Regions from separate parts of the Serratia sp. LSHTC3 genome, predicted to be linked through region 3. Evidence: predicted binding sites of a transcription regulator. Region 3 holds the regulator's gene; each other region holds the start of a gene.

Region 1 (3,106 bases), on a different contig from region 3:
CAGCGCGCTGCCTTCCGCCATCGCTTCAATGGCGCTGGCCAAGGTAAAGTTGGTGGCGATCTTGACCACGTTGGCCTGCGCCGGATCGGCGCCGAAGTGCCAGGTTTTCTGGCCGAGGGCATCGAACAGCGGCTGCGCTTGCTTCAGCCGCTCGCTATCGCCGGCCGCCAGAATATTCAGCTTGCCGGCGGCGGCCACGTCGACCCGGCCCAGCACCGGCGCGGCGAGATAGCCGATGCCGTGTTCCTCATGCAGCGTCGTCAGGCGTTTGGCGAGTTCGACCGAGATGGTCGCCATATTGATATGCAGCGCGCCCGGTTTCATTCGCTGCAGCAATCCGCTGTCCACCACCACCTGTTGCGTGGCGGCATCGTCGGCCAGCATGGTGATCAGCACGTCGGCATCGGCCAACTGTTCCGGCCGCTCGGCCTGCCGCGCGCCGGCGCTCACCAGCGGCTGCGCCGCCTGCGGCGAGCGGTTCCATACCGTTAAGGCGAAGCCCGCCTGCAACAGGTTGGCCGCCATGGCGCTGCCCATCCCACCCAGTCCGGCAAATCCGATCTTCATCATGCGCTCCTTTTTCAGGTTGAAGGTTTTACCCTAGCGCGCCGGGCCAGGAACGCAAATGCCGGAATGTAACGTCGTCTTACGCATCGGCGGCGGGTTATTGACGCGCTGCCGCAGCGGGTATACCTTGATGCTATGAATATATCGATGCACTCCACCCACAATCAGTCATGGTGGCGCCTCTTCTGAGGCGGCACGAGTATTCACATCTCTTTTTAATGCCGCCGGTTTGGCGGCATTATTTTTTGTGGCGTTGATCCGGCGGTCTACAGACCTTCAGGAGCACTGTCATGAGCTACACCATTCTTACCGGCGATCGCGCCACCGGCCCACTGCATTTAGGGCACTTCGTCGGCTCGCTGCGCCAGCGCGTGGAACTGCAGCACCAGCATAACCAAACGGTGATGGTGGCGGATTTGCAGGGCCTGACCGACAACGGCAACAATCCGCAAAAAATCAGCACCAACGTGCTCAACGTAGTGGCTGACTATCTGGCGGTCGGCATCGATCCGCACAAGACCACCATTTGCCTGCAGTCGGCGCTGCCGGCGTTGGCCGAGCTGACGATGTACTACCTCAATCTGGTCAGCGTGGCGCGGCTGGAACGCAACCCGACGGTGAAAAGTGAAATCGCCGAGAAGGATTTCGCCCGCAGCCTGCCGGCCGGCTTTTTGATCTATCCGGTCAGCCAGGCGGCGGACATCACCGCCTTTGGCGCCACCCACGTGCCGGTCGGCGAGGATCAGTTGCCGATGCTGGAGCAAACCAACGAGATCGTGCGGCGCTTCAACCACATCGTCGGCCAACCGGTGCTGACGGAGTGCCAGCCGCTGTTGAGCAACGTCGGGCGTCTGCCGGGGCTGGATGGGCAGGGCAAGATGTCGAAATCGCGCGGCAACGCCATCCCGCTTGGCGCCGGCGCCGACGAGGTGCACAAGGCGGTGATGAGCATGTTCACCGATCCCGGTCATCTCAACGTCAGCGATCCCGGCCGGGTGGAGGGCAACATGGTGTTCACCTATCTGGACGCCTTCTGCGAAGACGCCGCGCTGCTGGCGGAGCTGAAGGCGCACTACCGGCGCGGCGGATTGGGGGACGTGAAAATCAAACGGCTGCTGGAGGATTGCCTGCAGAGCCTGCTCGAGCCGATCCGCACCCGCCGCGCCGAATTCATCGCCGATAAAGGCGAGCTGACGCGCATCCTGCAGCATGGCACCCGCCGCGCGCATCAGGTCAGCCGGCAGACGCTGCAGCAGGTCAAGGCGGCGCTGGGGCTGGACTTCTTTAGCCTGGAATGATGCGCACGCCGGGGCGGCACGCGTCACGCCCCGGCCATAAAACCATCATCCCACTGTCATAAACTTATTCGTTAATAGGTGCCCATAATGATTAGCCACTGAAACCAGAGAAATCATATGGCTCAGGCACTGTTAAAATTGGCGCAGCACGAGTTCCCAGGGCAGCACGCCGCCGCATCCCGCAAAGTGTTATCGGTAAAGGGACTCGGCAAGGCCTACAAAGCGCAGCAGCGCGTGCTGGATGACATCAATTTCGATCTGCACGCCGGCGAGTTCGTGGCGGTGATCGGCCGTTCCGGCGCGGGCAAGTCCACGCTGTTGCACACCCTCAACGGCACCATTCCTTCCAGCTGCGGCGAGATGCTGCACTTCGAAGACGATGGCGTGGCGCAGGATATCGCCCAGCTTGCCGGCCGCCAGATGCGCCAGTGGCGCGCGCGCTGCGGCATGATCTTCCAGGACTTCTGCCTGGTGCCGCGGCTGGACGTGATGACCAACGTGCTGCTGGGGCGCCTGAGCCACACCTCCACCCTGAAATCCTTCTTCAAACTGTTCGATGACGCCGACCGCGCTCGCGCCATCGAGCTGTTGCAGTGGCTCAACATGCTGCCGCACGCGCTGCAGCGCGCCGAGCACCTCTCCGGCGGCCAGATGCAGCGCGTCGCCATCTGCCGCGCGCTGATGCAAAATCCGCAAATCCTGCTGGCCGATGAGCCGGTGGCGTCGCTCGATCCGAAAAACACCCGCCGCATCATGGACGCGCTGCAGAAAATCAGCGAAGACGGCATCGCGGTGATGGTGAACCTGCACTCGGTCGAACTGGTGAAAGAGTATTGCTCGCGGGTGATCGGCATCGCCCACGGGAAGATCGTGTTTGACGGGCATCCTTCGCAACTGAACGAGCGGATCCTGCACCAGCTGTATGGCGAAGAAGCCAATCAGATCCATTGAAGCACTTTTGACCTTTACCCTTTACACACAAGGCACACCTAATGAAAAAAGTATTGAGTCTGACCACCCTGATGGCCGGCGCGATGATGGTATTTAATGCTGCCGCAGCGGATACGCCGAAAGAGCTGAACCTGGGCATTCTCGGCGGCCAGAACGCCACCCAGCAGATCGGCGATAACCAGTGCGTGAAGCAGTTCCTGGATAAAGAGTTGAACGTCGATACCAAGCTGCGCAACTCGTCCGACTATTCCGGCGTGATCCAGGGCCTGCTGGGCGGCAAGATTGACCTG
Region 2 (3,106 bases), on a different contig from region 3:
GAACGCGGTTACCGTTTCAGCTCTGAAACCGACACCGAAGTGATTGCGCACCTGGTGCACTGGGAACAACTGCAAGGCGGTACGCTGCTGGAAGTGGTTCAGCGCGTGATCCCGCAGCTGCGCGGCGCTTATGGCACCGTGGTGATGGACAGCCGCGATCCGAGCGTGCTGGTCGCGGCGCGTTCCGGCAGCCCGCTGGTTATCGGCCGCGGCGTCGGGGAAAACTTCATCGCTTCCGATCAGCTGGCGCTGCTGCCGGTCACCCGCCGCTTCATCTTCCTGGAAGAGGGCGACGTGGTGGAAGTGACTCGCCGCACCGTCAACATCTTCGACAAACAGGGCAACGCCATCGAGCGTCCTGAGATCGAATCCCAGGTGCAGTATGACGCCGGCGACAAGGGCGCTTATCGCCACTACATGCAAAAAGAGATTTACGAACAGCCGCTGGCGCTGAAAAACACCCTGGAAGGGCGTTTCAGTCATGGTCAAATCAACCTGAGTGAGCTGGGGCCGCACGCCGACGAGTTGCTCGCCAAGGTGCAGCACGTGCAGATTATCGCCTGTGGGACTTCTTACCACTCCGGTATGGTGGCGCGTTACTGGTTCGAAGCGCTGGCTGGCGTGCCGTGCGATGTCGAGATCGCGTCCGAATTCCGTTACCGCAAATCGGCGGTGCGTCCGGGCAGCCTGATCATCACTCTGTCACAGTCCGGCGAAACCGCCGACACCCTGGCGGCGCTGCGCCTGTCCAAAGAGCTGGGTTATCTCGGTTCGCTGGCCGTTTGTAACGTTGCCGGCTCTTCGCTGGTGCGCGAATCCGATCTGGCGCTGATGACCAAAGCGGGTACGGAAATCGGCGTAGCCTCGACCAAAGCCTTCACCACGCAGCTCACCGTGCTGTTGATGCTGGTGGCGCGCCTGGGCCGTCTGAAAGGCATGGCGGAAAGCGTGGAGCACGAGATCGTGCATGGTCTGCAGGCGCTGCCGGCGCGTATCGAGCAGATGCTGTCGATGGATAAAGAGATCGAAGCGCTGGCGGAAGGCTTCTCCGACAAGCACCATGCGCTGTTCCTCGGCCGCGGCGATCAGTATCCGATCGCCATGGAAGGGGCGCTGAAGCTGAAAGAGATCTCCTATATTCACGCTGAAGCTTATGCGGCGGGCGAGTTGAAACACGGCCCGCTGGCGCTGATCGACGCCGATATGCCGGTGATCGTGGTGGCGCCAAACAACGAACTGCTGGAAAAGCTGAAGTCCAACATTGAAGAAGTGCGCGCGCGCGGCGGCCAGCTGTACGTGTTCGCCGATCAGGACGCCGGCTTCGTCAGCAGCGAAGGCATGACCCTCATTCCTCTGCCGCACGTCGAGGAAATCGTCGCGCCGATCTTCTACACCGTGCCGTTGCAGCTGCTGTCTTACCACGTGGCGCTGATCAAGGGCACCGACGTTGACCAGCCGCGCAACCTGGCGAAGTCTGTCACCGTAGAGTAATTTGTTACAGGTAAACTGCAAAAGCCGGCCTTAGCGCCGGCTTTTTTCATGAGTGACCTTAAAGATGACAGCGCTGCCGTTTCGGTGATAAACGTTGTCATATTCAAGCGGATAGGCCGCGCCAAGCCGGTTTTTTATTGCTTGGGAAATGTGCTGTTTCACGGCTAACCTTCTGATTTACATAAAAACAAATACCTATCAAATACGCTGTAATATAACTGTCATATTGCGTACATTTTTCTGTCACCAAACTGTCCTATTTTCCCTCCTGCAGCAATACTTACTCTGATTAAAACGACTCGAAGTCGATTTTAAGTATCCCATTAGGAGGGATTATGAAACTGATGCGTACCACCGTCGCCAGTATTGTGGCAGCGACCTTCTCCCTGACCGCCGTGTCCGCGTTCGCTGCTGCCAGCCTGACCGGTGCAGGTGCGACATTCCCCGCTCCGGTTTACGCCAAGTGGGCAGATTCTTATCAGAAAGAAACCGGCAACAAAGTTAACTATCAGGGCATCGGCTCCTCTGGCGGCGTGAAGCAAATCGTGGCCAACACCGTTGACTTTGGTGCCTCCGACGCCCCGCTGTCTGACGACAAGCTGGCGGCCGACGGCCTGTTCCAGTTCCCGACCGTGATTGGCGGCGTGGTGCTGGCGGTGAATATCCCGGGCATCAAATCCGGCGAACTGACGCTGGACGGCAAAACCCTGGGCGATATCTACCTGGGCAACGTCAAAAAGTGGAACGATCCGGCTATCACCAAGCTGAACCCAGGCGTGAAACTGCCTGACCAGAACATCGCCGTAGTGCGCCGCGCCGACGGTTCCGGCACCTCGTTCGTGTTCACCAGCTACCTGTCCAAGGCCAATGCGCAGTGGAAAGAAAAGATTGGCGCCGGTTCTACCGTTAACTGGCCGACCGGTCTGGGCGGTAAAGGCAACGACGGCATCGCCGCCTTCGTTCAGCGCCTGCCAGGCTCTATCGGCTACGTAGAATACGCTTACGCCAAGCAGAACAACCTGGCTTACACCAAGCTGGTGTCCGCCGACGGCAAACCGGTCAGCCCGACCGAAGAGAGCTTCAGCAACGCCGCCAAAGGCGCGGATTGGAGCAAAACTTTCGCTCAGGATCTGACTGACCAGAAAGGCGACAACGTGTGGCCAATCACCTCCACCACCTTCATCCTGGTGCACAAAGAGCAGAAAAACCCTGCTCAGGGCGCCGAAGTGCTGAAGTTCTTCGACTGGGCGTATAAAACCGGTGCAAAACAAGCTAACGAGCTGGATTACGCCACCCTGCCGGCAGAAGTGGTTGAGCAGGTGCGTGCGGCCTGGAAAACCAACGTAAAAGACAGTTCAGGTAAAGCGCTGTACTAACAACGCAGGGGCGCGGGTTCGCCGCGCCCCACACAGTTCTTCAGGCTCCGATCCCGATTGGGGCTGCCAGGGTTCAAACAGAGAGTAATCTATGGCTGAGTACAAGCCGACCATCAAAGCACCGGGCAAAAACGGTGACATCATTTTCAGCGCGCTGGTGAGACTGGCTGCGCTGATTACCCTATTGTTGCTGGGTGGCATCATCGTTTCGCTGATCTTCGCCTCCTGGCCAAGCATGC
Region 3 (3,106 bases):
TGCTCTTTGCTGCGCCGCAGCAGCACCACTTCCACCGGCAGCGCATCCGCCATCAGCTGGATGCGGCGCTGGATGTCGCTGAGGTAGCCCTGCGTCGCCACTTCGATATCCAGCCACACCGGCAGCTCGCCGGCATAGTCGGCAAATTGCCGCAGCTGCCGTTCGATCTCGGCCAGATCGCCTTTGATCAGTTGCATGGGCTGAAACTGCGGGATCGTTAACGTTTCTACCTGCTGCAAAGCGCCGTCGGCGAAATCCACCAGGAAGACGCTTTTGGCTTTGCCCAGCTCATCGAAGCTCAGCGGGATCGGCGAGCCGCTATAGCGAATATGCTCCGATTTGGCGACGTTCTGCGCGCGGTGAATGTGGCCCAGCGCGATATAGTCGGCGGGGGGGAAGGCCTGCGCCGGGAAGGCGTCGAGGGTGCCGATATAGATGTCGCGCACCGAGTCGGAGGTGGTAACGCCGACGGTGGTCAGGTGGCCGGTGGCGACGATCGGCAGTGGCAGGCCCAACTGGTCGCGGCGCTCGCAGGCCGCCTGATACAGCGTTTGGTAATGTTCGGCGATGGCTTCCTGCAACGCCTGCTGTTTCTGCGCGCCGGATTCGCCGGCGCGGCTGGTGAGCAGATCGCGCGGCCGCAGGAACGGGATGGCGCACAGCACCGCGCCCGGCTGGCCGTCGCGTTGGTTAAGCACCACGATCTGCTGTTCCGGGGCGCCCTGCGCGCTGGCGATCACCGTGGTGTTCAGGCAGGAAAGCAGTTCACGCGATTCGTTCAGCGTCGCGACCGAATCGTGGTTGCCGCCCAGCACCACCAGCTGGCAGCCGGTGCGCTGCAGTTCCACCACGAAGCGGTTGTACAGCTCGCGGGCATAGCTGGGCGGCGAGCCGGTATCGAACAGATCTCCGGCGACGATCAGCGCATCCACCTGCTGCTGATCTACCTGTTCGATCAGCCAGTTCAGAAAAGCCTGGTGCTCGGCGGCGCGGCTTTTGGTGAAAAAGTACTGGCCAAGGTGCCAGTCAGAGGTGTGGATCAGGCGCATGACACTCCCGGATGTAAAGATAATGGCGATGATTATAAAGGCCGCGGCGGCGGCTGTCCCGGCGCAATGATGATGACAACCGGATGATTTTTCGTTACTGCGGGAAATAATCGCTATGCTTACTGCCTATAACAGCCGGTTTTTTTCATAAAAGTGTCACAAAACTGACGCATAATGGCGCCCGAAAAGTCGCTAACACATTGGCAGGATTGACGATGGCAAGACGCATACTGGTGGTGGAAGACGAAGCGCCGATCCGTGAGATGGTGTGCTTTGTGTTGGAACAGAATGGTTACCAACCGTTGGAAGCCGAAGATTATGACAGCGCCGTGACGCGTCTGTCTGAGCCGTTCCCTGATTTGGTGTTGCTTGACTGGATGTTGCCCGGTGGTTCCGGCATTCAGTTTATCAAACATATGAAGCGCGAAGCGCTGACCCGCGATATCCCGGTGATGATGCTGACCGCGCGCGGCGAAGAAGAAGACCGGGTGCGCGGCCTGGAAGTGGGGGCGGATGATTACATCACCAAGCCGTTCTCGCCCAAGGAGCTGGTGGCGCGCATCAAAGCGGTCATGCGCCGCATTTCGCCGATGGCGGTGGAAGAAGTGATTGAAATGCAAGGGTTGAGCCTGGATCCGTCCTCCCACCGCGTAATGGCGAACGATCAGGCGCTGGACATGGGGCCGACCGAGTTCAAGCTACTGCACTTCTTTATGACCCACCCGGAGCGGGTTTATAGCCGCGAGCAGTTGCTTAATCACGTCTGGGGCACTAACGTTTATGTGGAAGACCGTACCGTTGACGTGCATATCCGTCGGCTCCGCAAGGCGTTAGAAACCAGTGGGCATGATAAAATGGTTCAAACCGTTCGGGGCACCGGCTACCGGTTCTCAACGCGCTACTGATCGCGCCGCGCTGGAGAATATGCCGTGTTAGAACGTCTGTCGTGGAAGAGGCTGGCTTTGGAGCTGGCTCTTTTCTGTCTGCCCGCCTTACTGCTGGGGCTGATTTTTGGTTATCTGCCCTGGTTCCTGCTGGCTTCTGCGCTGGCTGCGCTGGTGTGGAATTTCTACAACCAGCTCAAACTCTCCCATTGGCTGTGGATCGACCGCAGCATGACGCCGCCGCCCGGCCGCTGGAGCTGGGAGCCGCTGTTCTATGGCCTGTATCAGATGCAGCAGCGCAACCGCCGCCGCCGGCGCGAGCTGGCGCTGCTGATCAAGCGCTTTCGCAGCGGGGCCGAATCGCTGCCTGACGCGGTGGTGATGACCACCGTCGAAGGCAATATCTTCTGGTGCAACGGGCTGGCGCAGCATCTGCTCGGCTTTCGTTGGCCGGAAGACAACGGCCAGCACATCCTTAACCTGCTGCGTTATCCGGAATTCAGCCACTATCTGCAACAGCAGGAGTTTTCGCGCCCGCTGACGCTGCAGCTGAACAACGAACACTACGTCGAATTCCGCGTGATGCCCTATTCCGAAGGGCAATTGCTGATGGTGGCGCGCGACGTCACCCAGATGCGTCAGTTGGAGGGCGCGCGGCGCAACTTCTTCGCCAACGTCAGCCATGAGCTGCGTACGCCGCTGACGGTGCTGCAGGGCTATCTGGAGATGATGGGCGACGAAGAGCAGGACGGTTCGCTGCGCAGCAAGGCGCTGAGCACCATGCAAGAGCAGACCCGCCGGATGGACGGGCTGGTCAAGCAGTTGCTGACGCTGTCGCGCATCGAGGCGGCGCCCAATGTCGACATGAACGAGCGGGTGGATATTCCGCTGATGCTGCGGGTGTTGCAGCGTGAGGCGCAATCGCTGAGCGGCGGCAATCACGAGATCACCTTCCGGGTGAACGAACAGCTCAACGTGTTCGGCAATGAAGACCAGTTGCGCAGCGCGGTGTCTAACCTGGTGTACAATGCGGTCAACCACACGCCGAAGGGCACCCATATCGAAGTCAGCTGGCAGCAGACGGCGCATGGCGCGCAGTTCCAGGTCAGCGACAACGGGCCTGGCATCGCCGCCGAGCACCTGCCGCGCCTGACCGAGCGTTTCTACCGCGTC
Region 4 (3,106 bases), on a different contig from region 3:
GAACAGGCCGGTGAAGCCCGCGGCGGTGCCGGCGGCTTTCTTCGGCGCCAGCTCCAGCGCGTGCAGGCCGATCAGCATCACCGGGCCGTAGATCAGGAAGCCGATGACCAGCATACAGATCATGTCCACGGTCGGGTTACCGGCCGGGTTCATCCAGAACACCACGGTGGCGATGGTCACCAGCGTCATGAAGAACACGCCGGTGGCGCCGCGGTTGCCTTTGAACACTTTGTCCGACATCCAGCCGCACAGCAGAGTGCCCGGGATACCGGCGTATTCATACAGGAAGTAGGCCCAGGAAGACTTGTCCAGCGCGAAGTGCTTCACTTCTTTCAGGTAGGTCGGCGACCAGTCCAGAATGCCGTAACGCAGCAGGTAGACGAACACGTTGGCGACCGCGATGTACCACAGCAGCTTGTTCGGCAGGATGTACTGCATGAAGATCTGCTTGGCGGTCAGCTCTTCTTCGTCTTTTTCGCTGTAGTCGTCCGGATAGTCGTTTTTGTACTCTTCAATCGGCGGCAGGCCGCAGGATTGCGGGGTGTCGCGCATCAGGGCGAAGGCGATCAGGGCCACCAGGATGGCGCCGAAGGCCGGCATGTACAGCGCCGCGTGCCAGTCGTTGAACCAGGCCATACCCAGCAGGAACAGCAGCGGCGGCAGGCCGCCACCCACGTTGTGGGCGCAGTTCCAGATGGAAACGATGCCGCCGCGTTCTTTCTGCGACCACCAGTGCACCATGGTACGGCCGCACGGCGGCCAACCCATGCCCTGGAACCAGCCGCACAGGAACAGCAGAACGAACATCACCGCGATGCTGGAGGTGGCCCACGGCACGAAGCCCATGAACAACATCACCGCCGCCGCCAGGATCAGGCCGGCAGGCAGGAACACTCGCGGGTTGGAACGGTCGGAGACCGAACCCATGATGAATTTGGAGAAGCCGTAGGCGATGGAGATGCCCGACAGCGCGAAGCCGAGGTCGCCGCGGCTGAAGCCTTGTTCGATCAGGTAAGGCATGGCCAGGGTGAAGTTCTTACGCACCAGATAGTAAGCGGCGTAACCGAAGAAGATCCCCAGGAAAATTTGCCAGCGCAGCTTACGGTAGAGCGGGTCTACCTTATCGCTCGGCACACGGGCGATGTGTGCGGCCGGCTTAAAAATACTCAACATGAGCGCCTCCGATGGCTTTATCTGTTATCACATCAATATGACCTTTTACGTTCATTTGATGATTGAGCGGATATCGAATGTGGTGTTTTTGTGTTCCATAACGAGCGCCATTGTCGACAAATACGCCTGGTGTCGCTGTGACGAATGGCGCAATTGTTACACTTTCATGAAACCACGGCGGATTTTGAGCGATTCGTTAACGTTATGAAATAGAAAAACGTCCAAAAATCGTGATTATGATCACATTGATGGTTTTTTGTGGACATTTTTATTTCGTTTTATGTTCGTTCTTGTTCCTTATCAAACAAAGACCCTAATAACCGTGGCTCAATAGGCTCATAACTACCGATCCTGAGGGAGCGACATGAGCAGCTATTTTGACGGCGGCGAAACGGATGTGATCATCATCGGCGGCGGCGCCACCGGCGCAGGCATTGCCCGCGATTGTGCGCGGCGCGGCTTGCGCTGCATTTTGCTGGAGCGTCACGACATCGCCACCGGCGCCACCGGCCGCAACCACGGCTTGCTGCACAGCGGCGCGCGCTATGCGGTGACCGACGGCGAGTCGGCGCGCGAGTGCATCGAAGAGAACCGCATCCTGAAACGCATCGCGCATCACTGTATCGAGCGCACCGATGGGCTGTTCATCACCCTGCCGCAGGACTCGCTGGAGTATCAGCAACAGTTTATCGCCGCCTGTCGCCAGGCCGACATCGACGCCGAAGCGATCGAACCGCAGCTGGCGCTGCGGCTGGAGCCGGCGGCTAATCCGGCGCTGATTGGCGCGGTGAGGGTGCCGGACGGCACCGTCGATCCTTTCCGGCTGACCGCCGCCAACATGCTGGATGCGCGCGAACACGGCGCGCAGATCCTGACTTACCACCAGGTGGTCGGATTGTTGCGCAGTGGCGACCGGGTGACGGGCGTGCGCGTTTACGACCATCAGAATCAGCGGCGCTATGAGCTGCACGCACCGGTGGTGGTCAACGCCGCCGGCATCTGGGGCCAGCAGATCGCCGAATACGCCGATTTGCGTATCCGCATGTTCCCGGCCAAGGGAGCGCTGCTGATCCTCGGTCACCGCATCAACAACATGGTGATCAACCGTTGCCGCAAACCGGCGGACGCCGACATCCTGGTGCCGGGCGACACCATCTCGCTGATCGGCACCACCTCGACCCATATCGACTACGACCAAATTGACAACATGCTGGTGACCCCGCAGGAGGTGGACATTCTGATCCGCGAGGGGGCGCTGCTGGCGCCCACCCTGGCGCAGACCCGCATTCTGCGCGCCTATGCCGGGGTGCGGCCGCTGGTGGCCAGCGACGACGATCCCAGCGGGCGCAATGTCAGCCGCGGCATCGTGCTGCTCGATCACGCCGCCCGCGACGGGCTGGAAGGGTTTATCACCATCACCGGCGGCAAGCTGATGACCTATCGTCTGATGGCGGAGTGGGCCACCGACAAGGTGTGCGAAAAGCTCGGGGTAAACCGCCCGTGCACCACCGCGCAGGACGCGTTGCCCGGATCCCGTCAGTCGGCGGAGGAAACGGTGCGCAGCGTGGTTTCTCTGCCCGCCAGCATTCGCGGCTCGGCGATTTACCGGCACGGCGATCGCGCCAGCCAGGTGCCGGCGGCCGATCGGCTCGACACCAGCCTGGTGTGCGAGTGCGAGGCGGTGACCGCCGGGGAAGTGCGCTATGCGGTCAATTCGCTGACCGTCAATAACCTGGTGGATCTGCGCCGCCGCACCCGCGTCGGCATGGGCACCTGCCAGGGTGAACTCTGCGCCTGCCGCGCCGCCGGGCTGCTGACGCGCTTCAAGGTCAGCACGCCGCAGCAATCTATCGCGCAGCTGTCGCAGTTCCTCAACGAACGCTGGAAAGGCGTGCGGCCGATCGCCTGGGGCGATGCGCTGCGCGAGAGCGAA

Evidence for each region. Region 3 encodes PhoB, which activates phosphate uptake and scavenging genes when phosphate is short. Its sites were predicted from a motif close to CTGTCATAAAACTGNCNNAT; they were not measured.
Region 1: a site for PhoB is predicted at 1,908-1,927, ahead of phnC (phosphonate ABC transporter ATP-binding protein). Genes of this name have one in related genera too.
Region 2: a site for PhoB is predicted at 1,732-1,751, ahead of pstS (phosphate ABC transporter substrate-binding protein PstS). Genes of this name have one in related genera too.
Region 4: a site for PhoB is predicted at 1,327-1,346, ahead of glpT (glycerol-3-phosphate transporter). Genes of this name have one in related genera too.

What each region holds. Positions count from the first base shown of each region.
Region 1 is NZ_JBXUNP010000002.1:136,067-139,172, forward strand. Features, by position in the region: gene AC2CGI_RS07895 (NAD(P)-dependent oxidoreductase) at 1-567, opposite strand, end outside; gene trpS (tryptophan--tRNA ligase) at 858-1,865, shown strand; gene phnC (phosphonate ABC transporter ATP-binding protein) at 1,983-2,816, shown strand; gene phnD (phosphonate ABC transporter substrate-binding protein) at 2,858-3,106, shown strand, end outside.
Region 2 is NZ_JBXUNP010000006.1:28,527-31,632, forward strand. Features, by position in the region: gene glmS (glutamine--fructose-6-phosphate transaminase (isomerizing)) at 1-1,491, shown strand, start outside; gene pstS (phosphate ABC transporter substrate-binding protein PstS) at 1,827-2,867, shown strand; gene pstC (phosphate ABC transporter permease PstC) at 2,959-3,106, shown strand, end outside.
Region 3 is NZ_JBXUNP010000005.1:64,004-67,109, forward strand. Features, by position in the region: gene sbcD (exonuclease subunit SbcD) at 1-1,049, opposite strand, end outside; gene phoB (phosphate response regulator transcription factor PhoB) at 1,265-1,954, shown strand; gene phoR (phosphate regulon sensor histidine kinase PhoR) at 1,979-3,106, shown strand, end outside.
Region 4 is NZ_JBXUNP010000006.1:243,433-246,538, forward strand. Features, by position in the region: gene glpT (glycerol-3-phosphate transporter) at 1-1,173, opposite strand, end outside; gene glpA (anaerobic glycerol-3-phosphate dehydrogenase subunit A) at 1,538-3,106, shown strand, end outside.